Regions from separate parts of the Exiguobacterium sp. s142 genome, predicted to be linked through region 2. Evidence: riboswitches for the same ligand, from Rfam matches in the RefSeq annotation. Region 2 holds a riboswitch; each other region holds the start of a gene.
What was found. A riboswitch is a leader RNA that binds a small molecule or an ion and turns the genes downstream of it on or off. The one in region 2 is predicted to bind thiamine pyrophosphate.
Positions count from the first base shown of each region.

Region 1: another riboswitch for thiamine pyrophosphate. It lies ahead of thiT (energy-coupled thiamine transporter ThiT); the one in region 2 lies ahead of tenA (thiaminase II).
Region 3: another riboswitch for thiamine pyrophosphate. It lies ahead of thiW (energy coupling factor transporter S component ThiW); the one in region 2 lies ahead of tenA (thiaminase II).
Region 4: another riboswitch for thiamine pyrophosphate. It lies ahead of KNP77_RS07470 (YkoF family thiamine/hydroxymethylpyrimidine-binding protein); the one in region 2 lies ahead of tenA (thiaminase II).

Region 1 is NZ_JACSMB010000001.1:394,898-400,230, forward strand. It holds gene KNP77_RS02030 (DAK2 domain-containing protein) at 1-1,623, opposite strand, end outside; gene KNP77_RS02035 (Asp23/Gls24 family envelope stress response protein) at 1,646-2,008, opposite strand; gene rpmB (50S ribosomal protein L28) at 2,261-2,449, shown strand; gene KNP77_RS02045 (thiamine diphosphokinase) at 2,506-3,093, opposite strand; gene thiT (energy-coupled thiamine transporter ThiT) at 3,093-3,665, opposite strand; TPP riboswitch at 3,740-3,839, opposite strand; gene rpe (ribulose-phosphate 3-epimerase) at 3,859-4,515, opposite strand; gene rsgA (ribosome small subunit-dependent GTPase A) at 4,517-5,333, opposite strand, start outside.
Region 2 is NZ_JACSMB010000003.1:8,759-14,091, reverse strand. It holds gene KNP77_RS03820 (SDR family oxidoreductase) at 1-534, opposite strand, end outside; gene thiE (thiamine phosphate synthase) at 558-1,229, opposite strand; gene thiD (bifunctional hydroxymethylpyrimidine kinase/phosphomethylpyrimidine kinase) at 1,168-1,998, opposite strand; gene thiM (hydroxyethylthiazole kinase) at 1,995-2,786, opposite strand; gene tenA (thiaminase II) at 2,783-3,457, opposite strand; TPP riboswitch at 3,539-3,643, opposite strand; gene pelG (exopolysaccharide Pel transporter PelG) at 3,705-5,153, opposite strand; gene pelF (GT4 family glycosyltransferase PelF) at 5,134-5,333, opposite strand, start outside.
Region 3 is NZ_JACSMB010000023.1:27,813-33,145, forward strand. It holds gene KNP77_RS14630 (tetratricopeptide repeat protein) at 1-1,004, opposite strand, end outside; gene KNP77_RS14635 (ribonuclease FAU-1 family protein) at 1,054-1,593, opposite strand; gene KNP77_RS14640 (hypothetical protein) at 1,803-2,549, shown strand; gene KNP77_RS14645 (aminoglycoside phosphotransferase family protein) at 2,550-3,518, opposite strand; gene KNP77_RS14650 (hypothetical protein) at 3,563-3,883, shown strand; TPP riboswitch at 3,908-4,006, shown strand; gene thiW (energy coupling factor transporter S component ThiW) at 4,070-4,558, shown strand; partial or broken gene KNP77_RS14660 (GNAT family N-acetyltransferase) at 4,602-4,952, opposite strand; partial or broken gene KNP77_RS14665 (zinc ribbon domain-containing protein) at 5,053-5,265, opposite strand.
Region 4 is NZ_JACSMB010000006.1:55,768-61,100, forward strand. It holds gene KNP77_RS07460 (ABC transporter ATP-binding protein) at 1-1,304, opposite strand, end outside; gene KNP77_RS07465 (ECF transporter S component) at 1,297-1,872, opposite strand; gene KNP77_RS07470 (YkoF family thiamine/hydroxymethylpyrimidine-binding protein) at 1,865-2,458, opposite strand; TPP riboswitch at 2,538-2,638, opposite strand; gene KNP77_RS07475 (GTP-binding protein) at 2,704-3,897, opposite strand; gene KNP77_RS07480 (hypothetical protein) at 4,233-4,499, opposite strand; gene KNP77_RS07485 (SMP-30/gluconolactonase/LRE family protein) at 4,512-5,333, opposite strand, start outside.

The sequences.
Region 1 (5,333 bases), on a different contig from region 2:
GATTTCAATCTCATCGTTCTTCGATTCGATGTAAGCCGAGAGTGCTGCGACGTCTTCCGCCGACGAACCTTCGCCCGTCAAAATCGTGACAATCTCATCATCCGCGTCCACAAGTGCATCTACGAGCGCTTTTGCCGCTTCTAGACTCGATTTTGATGATGCGACGATTTTCTTCTCAGCAATCGCCATATGATCATCTTTACGAATCTCGACACCGTCGATACTCGTGTCACGGACAGCGTATGTCACTTGTCCTGACTTGACCGCAGTTGCGGCTGTCTTCATGACCGACTCGTTCGTCTCGACATCCGCTTCAGGATTGAACGCGATGGCAGCCGCTAGTCCTTGTGGTACCGTCTTCGTCGGAATGACCGAGACGCCGCAAGGTGCGACCGATGCCGCTTGCTCAGCGGCCATGATGATGTTCGAGTTGTTCGGGAAGATGAAGACGTGCTCGGCGTTCGCCGCTTCAATCGCTTTGACGATGTCTTCCGTCGACGGGTTCATCGTCTGCCCGCCTTCGATGACATGTGCGGCACCGAGCGAACGGAACAGTTCACTGACACCTTCACCCATGGCGACGGTGACGATCGCGTAAGGCACTTTCGCTTTGACGGCAGTCGCTTGAACGCCGTGCTGGTTGGCACCGTGCTCTTCTTCAAGAATCGTCGAATGCTGTTGACGCATGTTCTCGATCTTGACCGCGACAAGCTCACCAAAACGTTGTCCTTTCGTGATGACGTCGCCCGGCGTCTCGACGTGAACGTGGACTTTGAGCAACTCTTCGTCGGCGACGACAAGGAGCGAGTCTCCGAGTTCAGACAACTCGTTACGGAACACGTCCTCATCGAACGGAGTCTGTTTCAACTTTTCGTCTTGGAAACGGACCATGATCTCCGTGCAATATCCAAATTCGATATCTTCCGTCGACATGAAACCTTGCGCAGCATGGTGTTCTGCCTCAACGAGGGCATCCATGACCGGTGCGTGCGGCTTCTCGAGCTCTTTCCCTTCAAGGCTCGCGAGGAACCCTTCATAGATGACGAGGAGACCTTGACCGCCTGAGTCGACGACACCGACTTCTTTTAAGACCGGCAACAAATCAGGTGTCCGCTCGAGCGACGCTTTCGCTTCCGTGATCACTTGCTCCATGAACTCATTGAAGTCGCTCGTCGACTCAGAGGCACGGAGCGCTTCGTCGGCCGCTTCACGAGCAACCGTCAAAATCGTTCCTTCAACCGGTTTCATAACCGCCTTGTATGCCGTGTCGACGCCACGTTTGAGTGCCTCGGCAAAGTCGAGTGTCGACAATTCTGTCTTTCCTTCGATCGATTTACCGAAACCACGGAATAATTGGCTCAAAATAACACCCGAATTCCCACGGGCCCCCATAAGTAGGCCGCGGGCAAACTTCGATGACACGTCAGCGATGTTCGCTGTGTCGAGTGCGGCCACTTCCTTCGCACCTGAAGTCATCGTCAAATTCATGTTCGTTCCCGTGTCGCCGTCTGGGACCGGGAAGACGTTAAGCGAATCCACGTAATCTGCATTTTGGCTCAAGTTGGCTGCACCGTTTGCGACCATTTGCGCAAACACCAATCCATCTAAACGTTTTAACCCCACACCAAATCCTCCTTCGTTCTCGTCAGTCATTCGTCAGACGAACGCCTTGTACGAATATATTTACCGACGAAACGTTTAATCCTAAAGTTTCACCGAGCGTGTATTTTACACGACTTTGCACGTTGTAAGCGACTTCCGACACTTTCGTCCCGTAGCTCACGATGATGTGCATATCGATATGTACGTCTTCTCCATCTTGACGTACGACAACGCCACGCGCATAATTCTCACGTTTGAGCAGTTCTGCGATCCCGTCTTTCAGTTGAGCTTGTGACGCCATTCCTACGACGCCGAAACATTCCATCGCCGCACCGCCCGCGAGTGTCGCGACCACGTCGTTCGTGATATCAATATTGCCATATGTTGTCTTCATTTCAATTGCCATATGGAGTAGCCTCCTTTATTCGGAATGATTCCTACAGTATATTCTACAATAAGTACCTAGTTATTAAAAGGACATGCCCCTAAACTCGGTCAATTGTAACCGCAACCCTCATTCATTATTAAAATCCTCATCCGTAATGTCAAGTTTTTTTCTTGTCATCCGGTTATTTTCTAGTTGCATCGTGAAAAAACCCATGCTAATATAAACGAGTGTCTATTAGGACGAACCCACATAAAAAAGGAGGGGAAACGCATGGCACGTAAATGCTACGTAACAGGTAAGTCACCTAAGTCAGGTAACAACCGTTCGCACGCACTCAACAAGACAAAACGTACTTGGGGTGTAAACGTACAAAAAGTTCGCATTCTCGTTGACGGTAAACCTAAACGAGTTTGGGTTTCAGCTCGCGCTCTTAAATCAGGTCTCGTTGAACGCGTATAATTACCATACACGAACGAAATAAATCCCAGCGGCATGCGCCGATGGGATTTTTTTGTTTATTTCTTTATATACATAATCAAGACGTTGCCGCTATGAACGAGCAAATCCGCCTCTTCCGCCGACCACTCGTTTGAGATCGTCAGCGCCTCATGGCTGACGACGTCATGGTTCTCGAGCGGGTACTTGACGCCACGAATCGAGACCGAGGCCCGTTTCCAAGGTACGAGCGACAAGTAATGGTCAGGACGACGCGGGAGACGATAGTCCCCTTTTCCGACGAGGCGCACTTCTTGCCCGTCTGCGAACAACCGCATCTCGGGGTACGCCTCGAGCAGACCGACGTTGCTGAGCGTCATATCGAGTCTGCCCCCGAGTGCACCGTACACGTCGATCACGTCCGCCCCTTTCCCTCGTGCCGCCTCGAGAGCGATCTCAAGGTCGGTCACGTCTTTTTCAGACGGATAACGGACAGCTTCCTCCGGCACGGTGCCTGTGAACGAATCAAAGTCACCGACGAGCAGGTCCGGCTTCATCCCACGGTCGAGCAGCGTATGATAGCCGCCGTCGACGCCGATGACGTAATCGGCGTTCCGAGGAAGCTCAGGGACCGCTTCCGGGCTCGCAGCCACAATCAAGACACGCATTATCTGATGTCCCGTGTCGCGAGCGTCGCGAAACGCGGCGCCGACGTGAACAAGAGCACGATCACGACCGCCGAGACGAGGAACGACGGCAACATATACGTCAAGTTATAGCCGAGCGAGTACAAGACGACCGGTCCTTCCGCATACTCGGCGAAGAAGACGATGCCGGAGACGACGTGCGCAACGTAGCGGAGCGCCGAGCCGATCAACGCCCCGAGAATCAAATAGAACGTGAGCGTTTTCTTGGCGCCGTCTTTTGCCGACTGTTTGACTTGCCCGGCGAAGATGCCGGCGACTCCGACGAGGCCGTAGGCGACCGTGTAGTCGAGTAAAAACTGGACCGGCGTGAAGATATAGGCCCCAAATAACAGTTGTAGCGTCCCGACGAGCGCGCCTGTCGCGAGTCCGCCTCTCAATCCATGCCGATAAGCCATCACGAGAATCGGCAGCATCGCCAAGCTGACTGCTCCGCCTTGCGGCAACCGATATGGGATGAGCATGTCAAAGATCAGTCCGAGCGAGGCGAACAGCGAGATTTCAATGAGCGCCTGTAGTTTTAAACGTTGTTTCATCTTATTCCCTCCTTGATATGAGTGAACGACAAAAAGCAGCATGACGTAAACGCCATGCTGCTATCGTGTAGCAACGTGCATTTTCGCCACATCCCTACGTCCGTGTGAACGGAACAGGTTCAAAGGGTTAGCTCATGCCTCTCAGCCACAGATGTGACACCCCTTGCGACAATATTTGTTGTTCTACAGACGATTATACACGAGACGCGTTGCGAATGCTATCGATTGCGTCTTTATAGCTCGGTTCGTTATAGATGGCTGAACCGGCAACGAGGACGTCGGCACCTGCGTCGATACAAAGTTTTGCCGTCGCAGGATTTACCCCGCCATCGATCTCGATCTCGAAGTCGAGACGACGCGCTTGGCGCATCTCGCTGAGCGCCGCAATCTTCGGGACGACCGCTTCGATGAACGCTTGGCCGCCAAAGCCAGGGTTCACGGTCATGAGCAACACCATATCGACATCACCGAGCACGTGCTCGATTGATGACAACGGCGTATGTGGGTTCAAGACGACACCACACTTGGCGCCGGCTCCTTTGATTTGTTGCAATACGCGATGCAAATGGTTTGTCGCCTCGACATGGACCGTGACGATATCGGCGCCTGCTTGAACGAAGTCCTCGACGAACCGTTCCGGCTGGTCAATCATCAAATGGACGTCTAATACCATGTCCGACTTGTCACGCAAACTTTTGAGTACCGGCAGTCCAATCGAGATGTTCGGCACGAACTGACCGTCCATGACGTCAAAATGGATGTAATCGGCCCCTGCTTCTTGGACCGCTTTGACCTCTGCCTCAAGGTTGGCAAAATCGGCCGACAGGATCGATGGTGCGATTTTAATCATGTTAGTACCTCCGTTGTCTATCTTTTAATTCCTCCATAAACGTAACATAGTTCGCATAGCGGGTGGAAGCGATTTCTCCGGCCTCGACCGCCGCTTTGACGGCACAACCTGGCTCGTTCAAATGGGCGCAACCACGGAATTTACAGTCATCGTGCCGCAAGACGAATTCAGGGAAACACCAACGCATCTCCTCGACTTCAAGTTCTTCCGGGAACTCAAGACTCGAGAATCCAGGTGTATCGGCGACGAACCCGTCCGCGAGTGTGATGAGCGTGACGTGACGCGTCGTATGCTTCCCGCGGCCAAGCGCTTTCGAAATTTTACCAGTCGCGAGTTCAAGCTCCGGTGCGACCGCGTTCAGCAACGAACTCTTCCCGACGCCGGTCTGTCCGGCGAATACGCTCGTCTTGTCTTTGAACGCGCTGCGGATGAGCTCGATCCCAGCTCCGTCTTCGGTCGACGTCTCAATGACTTGATAGCCGATCGAACGGTATAGCGCTGCCGCCGCACTAATTTTTTCCTTCTCAGCTTCTAGCAACAAGTCCATCTTCGTCAACACGATGATCGGGTGAACTTGCTTCGATTCGATCAAAATGAGAAAGCGGTCAAGCAAATGAAACGAGAACGCCGGCTCTTTCACGGAAAAGAGCAGAAACGCCTGATCGATGTTGGCGATCGGCGGACGGACGAGATGGTTCGATCGCTCATCGACAGCCATGATGTAGCCGGTCCCGTCCCCTTGGTCTTGAATATCGACGTCGTCCCCGACGACGGGCGAAATGTTTCGGTTCCGGAAGTTTCCTCGGGCGCGACATCTG
Region 2 (5,333 bases):
CGCCCGCGGAATCTCGCCCGTCGACACGTTGTCGACGTTCACTTTGCCTGTACCGGCATCGTCTGTGAGTGCGCCTGGACGGACGATCGTATAGTCGAGTCCACTCTGTTCGAGCAAACGGTCCGCATGATGTTTTGCCACGTAGTACGGTTTCATCGAATCGGGCCATGCCGAGCGATCTTCCGCTTTCAAGGCACTGAGCATCACGAAGTGCTTGATGTTGCCGTTCGCTTGGGCCGCCTCGACACTTTTCGCTGCACCGTCTAGGTCGATGAGTAACGTTTTGTCGGCTCCCGTGCTGCCGCCCGAACCGGCCGCGAACACGACTGCGTCCATGCCGCTCATCGCTTGCTTCAACGTCTCAACGTCACCTTCTAAGTCTCCGAGAACCGCCTGATAGCCGTTCGCTTTGAACTCGTCTAGCTGCTCTTGTTTCCGCACCATCGCGGTGACTTCGTGCTTCCCATCCTGCTTCAATCGTTCTACGAGTTGCTTTCCAATCTGTCCATTCGCTCCAATTACAAATACGTTCATCTGTCTTCCTCCTCAAATAAAATTCAGAGACAAGCGAAACGCCGTGTGGCCATGGCCACGTCCGGTGCAGAAGCAATGGCCGAGATGACAGCTACGCCGTCAGCCCCGTCACGTCGAATCGCTTCGACGTGTTCAGGCATGATTCCACCAATCCCCACGATTGGCAAATGCTGAAACCGGGCTCGCACTTGCCGAATGAGCATCGTTCCATTCACTTCGGCCGCGTCTTGTTTCGACACAGTCGGATGAATCGGTCCAATTCCGACATAATCGGCGTATCTCGAAGCCGTTGCGGCTTGCTCGATCGAGTGGACTGAGACACCGAGCCACTTCTTTGAACCGATTCGCCGACGAACGACTTCGGCTGCTGCGTCCTCTTGTCCGACATGAACTCCGTCCGCATCGAGTTTGATTGCCAGCTCGACGTCATCATTGACGATGAACGGGACACGGTACTGTCGACAAAGTGTATGCAACGCTCGTGCCATCGCTTCTTTTTTATCCCCATACAGTGGCTCTTTACCTTTTTCGCGAAATTGAAAACATGTCACACCACATTGAAGCGCCGTTTCGACCGTCTGAACGAGATCAAACGTATCCGCTGTGCCGCAGATGAAGTAGAGCTTTAACCGCTCAACGATAGGCGATGGACTCAATGGAAACCACCTCCTTCGGGTGCTTGTTATACGCCCAATGATTTGTCGGTCCATGCCCGCTGCCGATTTGTAATCCGTGGGAGATGGCACTATGGATGAACTGTTTCGCCTTCTGCGCGGCTTCCGTAACGGTATGCCCGTTCGCGAGCTCCGCTGTTAGCGCAGCCGAAAACGTGCAGCCGGTCCCGTGCGTATCTTTCGTCAGCAACCGTGGTGTCACCATTCGAAACGTATCGGTCTTCGTCATGACTAGGTCTTCGGCGAGAGGACCGTCCAAATGACCGCCTTTCAACATGACGACGTTTGCCCCGTAAGACAACAAGCGCTCAGCTGCTTTCATACGATCAGTGAACGTACAAATCGTCAAGCCGGTCAACACTTCAGCTTCAGGGATATTTGGCGTGACGACCGTCGCCATCGGTAACAGCCTCGTCCGTAGCGCGGTGACGGCGTCCCGTTCAAGCAAGGTCGCACCGCCTTTAGCGATCATGACCGGATCGACGACGACATTTTGAAATCGATGCTGCTCGATTGCGTCCGCCACGACGTCAATCAACTCACGATTGAACAGCATCCCGGTCTTGCACGCCGAGATGATAAAGTCTGATCCGACTGCATCAAGCTGGCGTGCGACGAGGTCGGCGGAGACGGCTTCGACACCGTGCACGCCACGCGTGTTTTGAGCCGTCACCGCGGTCACGACACTCGTGCCAAATACGCCTAATTCTTGAAACGTTTTCAAATCGGCTTGGATTCCGGCTCCCCCGCCAGAGTCCGAACCGGCGATGGTCAAGACTTGAGGCCTCATCGCGCGAACACCTCGATTCGGTCGCTCGGCAGGTCAGTTGACGTCATGGTAGCGAGTGCGTTGAGAAAGTGGATTGGGAAATCCCCCGGACCCGTCGCTGCTTCACTCGCCAACTCGCCGCATCGTGCATATCCGGTGAGCGCGGTCGAGGTTGCCGTCATCACGTCCGGTTCAACAGCAAGGAACGCACCGACGACCGCACTGAGTAGACAGCCGGTGCCTGTCGTCTCTGTCATGAGCGGATGACCGCCCAAAATCTCTAGCGTGACCGTACCATCGCTCACGAAATCCGTCGCACCGGTAATCACGACAACACAGCTATATCGGTTCGCTGCTCGTTCAGCGAGTTGTTGCGGATGATGTGTGCCGCTTCCGGCGTCGACCCCTTTCGTCGTCCAACCGGCATCGACAAGCGTGGCGACTTCCCCGGCGTTCCCACGGATGACCGTGACGCGGACGTCTCGCAAAATCCGTTCGACGACGTCGCGGCGGAACGGTGTCGCCCCGACACCGACCGGGTCTAGGACGACAGGGCGGCCCGACTGATTCGCGGCTTGTCCGGCGCGGATCATCGTCGCCTCGGTCATCGTGCCGAGCGTTCCGATGTTCAAGACGAGGGCGTCGCTCACCGTCGCCATGTCTGCCACTTCTTCGATCGCATCGGCCATGACCGGGGACGCACCGATGGCGAGCAATCCGTTCGCCGAGAAGTTGGCCACCACTATGTTTGTGATGTTATGGACGAGCGGTCGCTTCAACCGGACGGCTTCCCATAGATCCGGCCTCATTGTCCCACCTCAAGCGGCAGTTCCCACGATTCGAGTGTCCAGGCCATCTCCCAAAACGCGAGCTCATAGTAGCAACTTTTCAAAAACAGTTGCTGATAGCGAATCCGTTCTGACTCCATCGCTTGTCCCGCCAATTCGTCAAGTCGCTCGATCTGCTCTTCGACGAGTTCACGGAACCATTCCGAACCGTACGTCGCAATCCAAACAGAATAGATCGGATGGTCTGGCTCTGCGTCCTTCAAGCGCTCCCCGATCTCGTAATACACCCAGTAGCATGGAAGAATCGCCGCGAGCACGTCTCCGAGCGTCGGGCCGGCTTGTTGCATATGTAGCGTGTATGCATAAGCCGTCGGAGCTGGTTCGAACGTCGCCCACTCCATGTCACTCACCTCGAGCATCGTAAAAAATTCCCGATGCAACTCGTGCTCCGCCTCGATCGTGTGGAGGGCGTGCGTCAAAAATCGGCTCGCCAGCTCCATCGTCGGGGCAAGTGTAGCGCCCTTCGCCTGTACTTTCGAAAATTGATTCAAGTAGTACGAGTCTTGCATCACGTAATGCCGAAACTTCGCCTCGTCGAGCGTCCCGTCTCCGAGCGCGCGGACGAACGGATGGTGGAAACTCGCCTCAAACAAGGCGTTGGCCTCTTGGCGGATGTGTGCGGTAAATGTCATCGTATTCTCCTCCTTTGTATGAAAAAAGACGCCGCCTCCCATAACGGAAGCGGCGTCGGCCATACACAAAGAGTGTGAGAAAGGACGTTTCGCCCACTTCCCTCCGCTAGCGTGAACTAGATCAGGTTCAAAGGGTCTGGACCTTGTCCATCTCAGCCGCGTCAAGCGACTCCCCTAGTGGCAAACATTATGAAATTCGGTCATCTTCGACCACATCATATCAATCTTTTTGAAAAATGCAAACCCTTTAACGCGAGAAGCGACGGTTGAGCGCGGTCCCAAAATGCGAGAACCGTTCCGTCCCGAGCTTACGACGGTTCGAGGCCGCGAACACGTAATAATCGACCTTCCCCATAAAATAAATCAAGCGCAGTCCTGCGATAAAGAACGTGATGGTCGTGCTGATCGCAAAGCCGACCCCATACCAATCGATCCCGCGCGATAGTAACGACAACGTGAACAAGGCGTTCAATGTGAAGAACGATAGGTTGACGAACAACGCACCACGCCGGTCCTCAAAATAAAGCAAGAGCAGCGTCAGTACGAGAATCATCGCGTTCGCGAACGCGGCGAGCGTCGTCATCCGGAAAATTTGACCGACTTCTTCCGGGACACCAATCCAACCGACGAACACACCCGCCATCAGGATCGCGAACAAGGTGACAACACCTTGACTTCGCCCAAGTCGGATCAATTCATTTTTCAACACCGTCGTCATCGTCTGCTTCGCCTTCTCAATTTGGTGTAACGCCCCGCCATAATTGATCAAGCCGTAAAACGTTCGGTAGCGCTCGTAAAACCTTGTCTCGACAGCGACGACGAACAAGAGCTGGGTCGGGATGATCGTCAAGTACGACCAGAACACAGCCGTGTCATAATACGGATTGAACACGAACGAATCGGCAATCACCATGCGACCTTCACCAAACCAAATGATGAAGTTGGTCACCCAGATCCCAAGCACGTATAACACACCAATCGCGAACAAGTCCGGATACTTATCAAAGTACCGGAAGTATGAAAACTCTCGCGTCGCATACCTGAGCGGAAACGTCCGAAGCATCGCGAAGAATAGCCCGAACAGCGTCACGACCATCCCAACGGTAAAGCCAAACAGAAGCTCGAGGCTCGATGGGTTGACCATGAGACGACTGATCAAATAGACGCTCGCGACTGAAATAACCCCGCCTAGCAAGAAGCTGTAAGCGACCGCTTGATAAAATTTGGCGGCGCTCAAGAACAAGAACATGACCCAGATGACGTTGATGGTCATGAATAAGACGAACAGGACGAGCTTATAGGCGAAACTGAGCGGTGAAATCAGCCAAAACACGCTATACATGACGACGGCAGCGAGAATCGTCACTTTTAACATGCCGGTGAAGACAGGAAAGATCTCATGGGCTTTCTTTTCATAAAACAAATCGGCCACGTATCGCGTGACGACGAGCTGCTGAAAACTAAATAGAATTTGCGAGAAAATGAACGCGTAAGACACGGATAGCATAAACAGTGTCCGTTCCTCGAGTGACAACATCGGCATCTGAAACGCCAACCATTGAATCGTACCGACAACGAGGATGACAATCAGCCAAGGGCCCGATGTGACGAGACCGGAAAACGTGTACGCCTTCAGTCTTGAAGAGTAATAGTCTTCTTGAAACAGCTTTTGTAACTTAAACCCGATGCCCGCCATACTGTTCCCTCCTCGCTTCATAGATGGCTTTATAGCGGTCGACGAACTGTTGCAATCGATAATACTGACGGACACGCTCGCGGCCGTTTTTACCGAAGCGCATCCGTTCGCGCGGATAATCCATCATCCATTCGACTTTGTCAGCGATGGCTTCCGGATGGACCGGAGGAACGATGAAGC
Region 3 (5,333 bases), on a different contig from region 2:
TGTCCGAGGTTGTAACGCGTCATCGCTTGGAACACTTTCAAGGCAGCGATGTCAGGGAACTGTTCGATCGCCTTAGCAAATAGTTGTTCGGCATCCTCGTAACGACCGAGCGCACGGTACGTGCTGCCGAGCCCGATATACGTCTCACTGAGCTCGTGACCGCTCAGACCGAGTCGGATGGCCCGCTCATAGTGCGGGACGGCTTGACGCTCTTCGCCGAGCGAGTCATAACACCAGGCACATTGCGCGTGGAGTCGTGGATTCTTCTCATCTTGACGCAACAGCATGAGCAACAGCTGCTTCGCCCGCTCGAGCTCTCCGTTCTCGCGCAGGCGGATCGCCTCGTCGAGTCCGACCTCTTCAGGCTGTTTGACGTGAAGGTCGCTCAAATCATCGAGCCACGCCTGCAGTTTCTCATAATATTTCCCGACATGGACGCCGTCGACGAGCGCGTGGTGCGCTTGAACCGAGAGCGGCATCATCATCCGGTCGCCAACTTTCGTGAATTTGCCCCAGGCGATCCGCGGAACGCTATCGTGCTGTTGGTCATTCGTCGGGTGACTGATGCTCGTGAACGTGAGCCAAGGCACGCTCGTAATATAGAGCAGGCTGTCCGGCTCGTCATCTCCGACGACGACTTCTCGTTTCGCCCCGCTCATCCGCACGGCCACTTCCTCCATGAAGTCGGGAAACGCGTCTTTATACGTCGCCGTACAGAAATTGAAGACGTCATCATCCATCATGACGGTGAACGATGGATGGACGACATCATGCTCGACGACCACGTCACCGCGCATCCGGTACCTAAGTTCAGGGATGGCGTTCGCCGTCTTCACCACGCCGTATAAGAACAGCTTGAAAAATGACTGTCCGCGCGTCTTCGCGAACGTATGTAGCTTCGTCACGTCGACGTTCGCCGTCACGTTGAAATGCGGGGCGTCAAACGCCTTGAAAAACTCATAATGCTTTTTACGCGGCCACTTCTCGAGATCAATTTGTTTCATCTATCTTCCCCCCTGTTCTTTCACTGTACCAAAAGCAGTACGGGAAGACTCAAAGCTTTTGCTTCAACTGCTCGTAATGCTCGTTCGCTAAATCAAAATAGACGAAGTCGCGGCGTTCGATCCGATCGAGCGTCGCCTTGAAATCACGCCAGCCACGGTCGACCATCTCCGGCGTGAGCTCACCTGACTTGGCTGCCGCTTCGAACTCATCCTCGTCTTTACGGACGACGTCACCGTTCGGGAAGATGAGGATGTCGAGCAGGAGGTCATCCATGTACGGAATCCCATCCTCATACCCGATCCCCTCGACGATATCGATGTACCATTGGACGATGTTGCCCCGGTCATCGAACATGACGGTCACCCCGAACGGTTCATGTTCTGAGAAGTACTGGAGCCACGCGTAACCTGCGTCGGCGACGATGAACTCCTTTCCTTGATGCATCTTATATTGTGGGGCTCGGACGGCGTCAATTTGAAAGAGGGCGACGGTGCCCGAGAAGCGATCGTCCCGCACCTCCATTTGTGCGTATCGATTTTTTAATATGCGTTCCCAATCACGACGATTGGCAAATTTTCGTTTTGGCATCTCTCTCTCTCCTTTAAATCAGTTTCCTAAATGTGTTCGCCAAAAGTCGACATTCCCCTGTTCAATCGTACAGATTGTGTGGATTGAACCAGACGAGGTAGCGATTCCATTTGCCCTAGATGAGAAAGTATCCAGGTTCTCATCCTATTTCATACATGCTACGCTAATGTAAAATAGGGAAATAATGTAACTTACTAGGGGGTTGTTTTATGAAACGATTAGGACTACTTGGCTTAAGCGCGTTCTTGCTGACAGGTTGTACCGATCAAGCCGAGCAACCAATCGTCTCTCCTGATATGAACGAACAAGATGAAGAAGCGACGATCGAATGGACACGAGAAGATTTCAAAGACGTCTTTGACCAACACGAGACTGCCCAAGACTTGTTAGCAGCGCTCGAAAACCAAGGGCTAACACCGTTCCGTGAGACGTTCGAACGCGTCGTCATCGCCGGGGACGGGATCCATCATACATACGCCGATATTTATCCGTTCAAGCTCGACGACGGCACGTACGCGACCGTCTATGAGAATGAAGACGGTGAGATCGCCAACGGTCCCGAGTCGGTCGCACCACTCTTTTGGCAAGAAGAGTCGTTCACGCAATTCGTTGAGGAGATTGAGAAGCGCAAATACGGGACGAGTGCCCCCCCGACCGACGTCACATTGACGCAAGACGAGTTTCAATCGATTTACGACCGCCATGCCTACACGTCAGCGCTCATCGTCGAGCTCGACGAATGGGGAGTTCAAGTCGCACGCGACCCAATCGAGAACGTCATCATTGCCGGGAACGGCGTCAAGGAAGTGACGGCCGACTTGATCGTCTTTGAGATCGAAAACGGCTACGCTATCGTCTACGACCAAGACGGTGAGATTTTGAAAGCACCGGAGTCGATCGCCCAGCTGTTTTGGAACGAGACGGATTATGAAAACCTGCTCGAGAAGAACGAGTGATCACGTACCGCGACGTTTCAAGTCCCGATACTCGAGGAACAAGTTAAGCCATTGGGCCGGTTTATCGGCTGACTCGGACGGATCATACCGATAGTTGGTAACATATACATGCCACGACAGTGCCCGATACACGCAACCGAGCTCTTCAGCGATCAACAAATGGCGCCATAGCACGTCCCGAGGCGCCACACCTTCCCACTCAGCCAAGTAGACGGTACGCATCTTCTGAATCTGTTCATACCATGCGACTTCATCGTCTTCTGGCAACAAGTCGTAGAGCGCGTTCCAAAACACACGGACGCTGAAGAACGGATGGGTGACGGTCGCATCGCCCCAATCGAGAATACATAAGTCATCCTTCTGTTCGCGCCAAAAGATGTTGCCGCCATGTAAGTCGCCGTGCTCGAGACTCATCGGCAGCCCAGTCGCGAGCTCGTCGCACATGGTGAGGAGTTCGTCTTGGAGCGCCAGCACCGCCTCTGCCTTATCTCGATCTAACCCCGTACATAACTCGGGTAAATACGTCCGTATCTCTTCTTTTAGACGAGCCGGACGCCGGTCCGGGATGCCGTAGGCCAAAAGCGTATCCATGTAATTCGCTTCTTTTCTCTGTAGTTTCGCATATTGACGCACAGCCGCTTTGTACCGACTGTGCTTGGGGTATTCACGAAGTGCATCCCCGCCGATGTCTCGCATAAGTAGCCAGTTGCGTGTCGCGGCAATGGCGATGACCTCCGGGACGAGTCCCGGATGCCGTTCGGCTAGATGCATCGACAGTTCAGCCTCGCCACCACTGATTGCTGTCACCGCCTTGGCGTAGTAACGGTCTGCTCCGTACTCTCCATACATCAAGTATGTCAAGTCGGTATCTTTCACAACCCGCCACGTCACGCCTGGCACATGGCCATCGAGCCAGTGCTCGAACTGTTCACGGTAAGACTCGTCACGCCATGGGATCGCATCTCTCACTGACCTCACTTCCTTTCACCACACTTCGTTTAGGAGGAAATAATATGGACGTTGTCTATTATTCATACCCGGTCGATGCGCTACTCTATATGTATTTAGGTGCGACGGCTGTCTTCAGCTTCATAATTGGTCTAGTCGTTCGCCGCGTGTCGAGGCGTCCAGATATCAGCTTTTGGACGACGATCGTGCTCAGCTTTGTCGGACTATGTCTTTCACTCGGCTGGTTCCGTAACGCCTCGGTCACCGTATTTATGGGTACACTCCCGTGGGTCATCAATCTCGTGTTTTCCCTGTTTTTATACGCCCTGTATAGCGTTATCATTTATTTCATCTTCCGACCGCGAAAAATTGAGGCAACAAAATAACGTTATGCTATACTCAAACCAATAAACGACCACTAGGGGAGCCTTCGGGCTGAGACGGCAACTGCCGGACCCTTCGAACCTGATCTGGCTCATACCAGCGTAGGGAAGTGGCTTGGATACGTCTGTCTGTCCACGCCACTTTTCCACTTGGAGAAGTGGCGTTTTCATTTTGAAAGGAGACACTACATGCGTATTCAACAACTCACTTGGATGGCGATGCTCATCGCCATCGCCATCATCGGCTCCCTGTTCATCTCCATCCCGACCGGTGTCGCCCGGGCCTATCCGGTGCAACATATGGTGAACGTCATCGCCGCCGTCACCGTCGGTCCGATTGGTGCCGTCCTCGTCGCGTTCGTGACCGGACTCGTCCGTGTCATGACCGGGACCGGGTCGTTGCTCGCCTTCCCAGGTGGTATGATCGGCGCCTTGCTTGCCGGACTATTTTACGTGCGGACGAACCGGGTCGCTTTCGCTGCGCTCGGTGAAGTCATCGGGACGGGCGTCATTGCCTCGCTCATCGCCGTCCCGTATGCGAAAATCTTAATGGGCTCCGAGTTCGGGGCATTGTTCTTCTTCCCGGCCTTCCTCGCCTCGAGTGTGACCGGAGCCATCCTCGGCTGGATCGTCCTCGCCCGCGTCAAACAGTTGCGTCCACTTACGGTGAAGCGATAATTGAACAAGAATCACAAAAACAGGGACAGCCGACTTGTGACGGTTATCCCTGTTTTACGTGATACACCCAGATTTCTTCTCCGTTCGCTTCATCAATCAAGCCGCTGTCGACGAATCCGCCTTTCGCGTAAAATCGTTTCGCCGGTTCGTTCGTCGCATGCAGGCTGAGGACGATGTCATCGACATCAAATCGATCTTGCATCCACTCAATCGCAAGTTGCAAAAATGTTGACCCGATGCCTTTCCCTTGCTCATCCAGATCAATCATAAACCGGTCGAGCCAGACGTAACGCTCCGCCTTATTCTCGGCCCCAATCATCATAAAGCCGACCGGTTGATTGTTTCGACAGAGCGCGTAGCATGCCCACGCGTGCTTGACGTCGACGTCCATCTCCCGGAGCGATTCCGCGTTCGTTTCGTTGAACTACCCCCACCTACGCTGCGCTTGGAGGTGAGGGATTCCTGAGTCATCCGGTCGAACGACCGAAACCTGATCAGGCTAACCCCGTCGTCCCGACGGTTGAAGAGGCCAGGATGCGTTCGGCCTCTCGTTTGAGATTGAGTCCTGCGTTCACGTCGCGGTCGTGGTGGGCGCCGCAGTTCGGGCACGTCCATTCACGCAAGCCGAGATGTTTCACGTCTTTGTGTTGATGGCCGCAACCTGAACAGAGCTGGCTCGAGGCGAACGTCTTCCCGACCTTGACTATAAATGATAGTTTTAAGATGTCCTAAAACGTTGGGATAACAATGTACAATTTCGTCTCCTTCTCGCATA
Region 4 (5,333 bases), on a different contig from region 2:
TGGGCCCGCAATAAGTCCGAGTCGTCCCAAATCGACGCATCGTACGGCCCACTCAAGTTCCCGTCACTCATCAAATAATACGTGCTCGCGGCACGGGCGAAACTGAGATCGTGCGTTACGAACAAGACCGTCTGCCCCGCACGGACTCGTTCAGCCATCAATGCATGGAGCGCTCGAAGTGATGCCTCGTCTTGACCGGCCGTCGGTTCATCAAACGCGAGCAGTTGTTTACCCGACAGAAGCATCACCCCGATGGCGAGTCTCCGTTTTTGACCGTGACTGAGTGAGAGTGGATGGGCGTCACGCAGACGTTCAAGCCCGAGGCGTGCCAACATGTCCTCGATTGAACGGTTATGTCCATACGCTAGTTCCCGCGACACGTCACTCGTCACAAACAAATGCGCCGGGGATTGCGGGACGAGCCCGACTTCACGGTGATGCCGCGCCAGGCTTTTTAGCCACGTCGATTTGCCGCTGCCGTTCCGACCGAGGATGGCGATCACATCCCCGGGGGCCACTGCGATTTTGCTCGCTGCAAGTTGAAACTTTTTGTGATTCACTTTCGGTATCTGAAATAATGTGTTTGTGCCCCGTGTCGTTTCAATCGGCGTAAATGTATAATCCGGTTGAACGACGAACGATCCATCGCCTGCGATCCTTCCGTTCACGAGTTCCAGGTGCCGGTCAAAGAAGTCGCCCCACATGTACGGACGATGCTCGATGACGACGATATTGACGTTCCGTGCGGACTTGTCGAGCCAGCGAACGAACCGACGTGCCGTCGCCGGGTCGAGGTGTGAGAGCGGCTCGTCGAGTAAGAGCCATTCCGGACATCCGATCAAGGCACAGGCGACGGCGATTTGCTGCTTCTCGCCCCCTGATAAATCATGGATGGTGCGGTGGCGATAATCGGACAAATGTAACTCGTGCAAAATCGCTGAGACACGGTCCATCATCTCGCTTCGGGCGACCGAAAAGTTTTCGAGCGTGAAAATCAGCTCTTCCTCTACCGTCTGCATGACGAACTGGCTGTCCGGGTCTTGAAACACCGTCCCGACGCGGCGATTCACCTCGCCAGGCCGATACGTGGCATAGGACCGACCGAATAGATGCAATCGCCCCGTCACAATCCCATCACAGTTGTCCGGGTAGAGCCGATTGAACAAGGCGAACAAAGTCGACTTCCCCGACCCGCTCGCCCCGGTGATGAGCGTCCTGCCGTCCTTAAGACGAAGTGTGATATCTGTCAATACGTCGCGTTCTTCTCCCGGGAAACGAAACGCCAGACGCTCGGTCTCAACCATGTGCCTTCCTCTGCCGGGTGACGGCATATCCTTCTAGCGCACCCGTTCGAAGCAACAAGTCGCTCAAAATCTTCCCGCCGATCCCTGCGATGAGCATCCCGCTCGTCGCCCGTAGTGCGAACATCAAAGCCACGTACGTCGGACTGAGCGCACTGAGACCTCCCATGACGTACGTATATGCGAAACTCGTCACTGCCGCACCGAATCCGGCGAGCATGAGCACCCACAAGTCATACCGCTTATACCCGGTTAGTGCGAACGCCGCTTCGGCGCCGAGTCCTTGAATGATGCCGACGAGGATGATGCGCGGACCGATCGCATTGCCGATCATCATCTCGATCGACGCTGCGAGCACTTCCGACAAAAAGGCGGCGCCTGGCTTTCGAATGATGTAGGCGGTAATAATCGAGACGATGAACCAAATCCCAAAAATCCATTCATAGGCGATCGGCCCGATCAAGCCGGCCCACAAGTTCCCCACATGGACGAACGCCAAATAGACGACGGCAAAGACGACCGATAAAATCGACAACAAAACGATTTCTTTCAACTTCCATGAGTTAAGCATCGATGCGTCCCTCGTGTGACGGACTGTTCACACTGAACGTGACCGTCATGACGACGTGGCTCGACTTCTCGCGAACACGGTTGAACGTCGCCTCATAAAACGCGAACACCGGCTCGATGTCTCCGTGAATTCCTGAAGCATAATGCATCGCGTCATTGAAGACACCCCGTGCTTTCGCGAAATCGACCTCTTCATAGATGATGTCCATGTAATCGTCATCACCGAGCGGGTAGAGCGCGAACTGTGAAGAGACGTATTGCGCACCTACCCGCCCGTTCACAGGTTCAGTCGTTACGTCGAGCAGATTGTCCCCGGCCGTGTCACCCGGACAGCCCACCGAGAACGTTCCACTCATCGAGACGTGGGTCCCTGTCTTCGTTGCGTGTGACAAGACTGCTTTCGCGACGTCAAACACGTGCTCGGCCCGACCGCGAATCACGGTCGACACATCGTCCGTGTGCCTCCAGACGTTGCTTAAATCAGTTTCTTTGAGTGCTCCTTTGATGACCGGTATGAACTCTGACGTCATCGGGCTTAGCGTAAAGCGGAACCCGACGATCGGGCTCGTTCCACATTGTTGATTCATGATGATTCCCCCCTTATTTGGTTACACAAAAAAGCCGCATCCATGAGAATGCGGCCACTTATCCAATCATCAATCCATCAGAAAAAGTGCCACACTTCCTCACGCCAGTATTACCTGGATCGAGTTATAAGGGATTGGAGCCATGCTCACATCTCAGCCGAAGCACCCCTAGTGTAGTCCAATGTATGCGGTTGTTCATGCAAGCAAAAGTATAGCCGTTCGATTCTGAATTGTAAACGTTTAAATCATGAAAACGTCGCGATTCCGTTTCCTGGAAGCGTATCCCGTAACGTTGTCCAGTCTGACGCCATTTCTTCGTCTGACAGTAGACAGGCGTCAAGTTCAAGCTCGACGCGCACTCGGTCCATTCGGTGACCGATCAAGACGAGCTCCGTCTGGCGGTCGCCGTACGGTTCGATGTAATCGGCCTCAAGCTCTGGTTCGGCGGCAAACATCTGCTTTCGTTCCGCGTCAGGAAGCGTCGCGAGCCAACGGCCGGCATGTTCGAGCGTCGACGCGTACCCCGCTTGGGAGAACAGGCAAGCGATGTCGTTCCGTGAGGCGATCCATAAAAAACCTTTCGCCCGGACGACTTCTTCCGGGAACTGTTCGATCCACGCATGTAAACGCTCCGGGTGGAACGGACGGCGGCGGCGATAGACGAACGAACTGATGCCGTACTCTTCGGTTTCAGGGGTATGGTCGTCTGTCTCGAGCTCTTGGATCCATCCGGCGGCATGCATCGCCTGGTCGAAGTCGAACAAGTTCACGTCTAACAGGTCGGACAACAATACGTTCCCGTACGTACTTGTCAAAAGTCGCGCCGCCGGGTTTAACGCGCGCAACAGACTTTCGATCTCGTGCAGTTCCGGTTCCGTGACCCGGTCCGCCTTGTTGAGGACGATGATGTCGGCAAACTCGACTTGATCGACGAGCAAATCGACGACTTCCCGGACGTCACCCGTGTCGACAGCCTGTTTCCGTTCATGCAGCGATTCGCCCGAGTTGAAGTCTTTTAAAAATCGATATGCGTCGACGACCGTCACCATCGCGTCAACATACACACGGCTCGTCAAGTCGATACCCAAGGCGTCATCCGCATATGTAAACGTCTGCGCGACCGGGATCGGTTCCGAGATACCTGACGACTCGATGATGATGCCGTCGAGCTGTCGGTCGTTCGCAATCTCGCTGACCGCCTCGAGTAAATCTTCTCGCAACGTGCAGCAGATGCAGCCGTTAGACAGCTCCACCAACTTCTCGTCCGTCCGTGAAAAACCTGCTCCGTCAATCAATCGCTCATCGATGTTCAGCTCGCTCATATCGTTGACGATGACGGCATATTTTTTACCATCCCGATTGTTCAACATATGATTGAGCAACGTCGTCTTGCCACTTCCTAAATATCCGGACAAGACTGTGATCGGAATTCGTTTCATGATGTATACCACCTTTAAATCGTAATCATTACATTTTAGATAATGAACGGGATCACGTCCGTTGTCAACAAAAATACACGCTCAAAAGGAGCGTGTTTTCTTGTTGACTAACATGATTGTTATCGCTCGTCCTTCCGGCGCCCACGCTTTCCGCAGGCAATCCCGGAGCCGCATCGCGACTCGCGTCGCTGCTGGGTCTCCGTCGGATTGCTTTCCTGCAGGAGTCGGGGCGCCATCGAACGAGCAACGCAAACGGTCGCCATCTAGCGGCCATTTGTCTTTTTCTGAGGCCTCGATGGCCGAAGAAAAAGCTCTGGATATGTTCTTCGTACCGGTTATTCTTCTAACGCTTTCCGTTCCGCCTCGGAGCGAGGATACGTGTTCGCCTGCCACTCGGCCCGATAAATCGAATCGAGTTGCGTCAAACCGACCTCGTCATCATCCTTATCGGCATCCACACTCGGCGTCTCGTCCCACTTTGGTTCAAGATACGTATGGTCTTCTTTCCGGGCCCGGTCGTCCAATATCTTTTGAATCCCGACCCGAGCCACCGCCGCTAGTGCCAATCCGATTCCCGCTCGCACGAGCAATCGCTTCACCATAGCCGTCCCTCCTTAACGTCCAAACCGATAAAGTGGCATCCCTTTCACGTCCGTATCGATCTTGAAGACCGAACCCGCATCCGGATGAGCGGCGAGCGCCTCGTCGTCCATGCCTTCCCGTGCCGTCGTGATCGCCAATTGTTTTAAGTCATCCCCGATAAAACTACACGACGTGACGTTCGGCGCCGGGACGATGACTTCAAGCACTTTTTCACCCGTCTCCGGATTCCACCGCGTGACGCGCCCGCCTGCGAAGTGGGCAATCCATAAAAAGCCGTCTTCATCCGACGTCATGCCGTCCGGGAACCCGTCCTCATTCTTGAAATCAATGACGACCTCACCTTCCCCGAGCGTGCCCGTTTTCAAATCGAACGGGAACTTGCGAACCGTCTCGGTCGGCGTATCGATATGGTAAAACGACGTATGGTCAGGTGACCACGTCAACCCGTTCGATAACGTCAATCCGCTCAACATGACCTCGGTCGTGCCGTCGCGGTTCAAGCGGAACAACGTCGCCTGCTCAGACTCGTCTTTTAAGTGGAGCGTCCCGGCGAAGACACGACCGTACGGGTCGGCTTTCCCATCGTTGAAGCGAAGGACACCTTCCCGGTCATCAAGTTCTACGAGTTTATCGAGTTGTTTCGACGTTTCATCCCACTCATAGATACCATCCTTCAATCCGACGATCACGCCGTCGGTCACTTTAGGGACGACAAACCCGACCTGCTGTCCCATATCAAACGAAGATAATTCATCTTCTTTCTCATCGTACCACCAGAGCGCGTGCCCTTCGATATCGACCCAGTAGAACCGCTTCAGTTCAGCGTCCCAGCA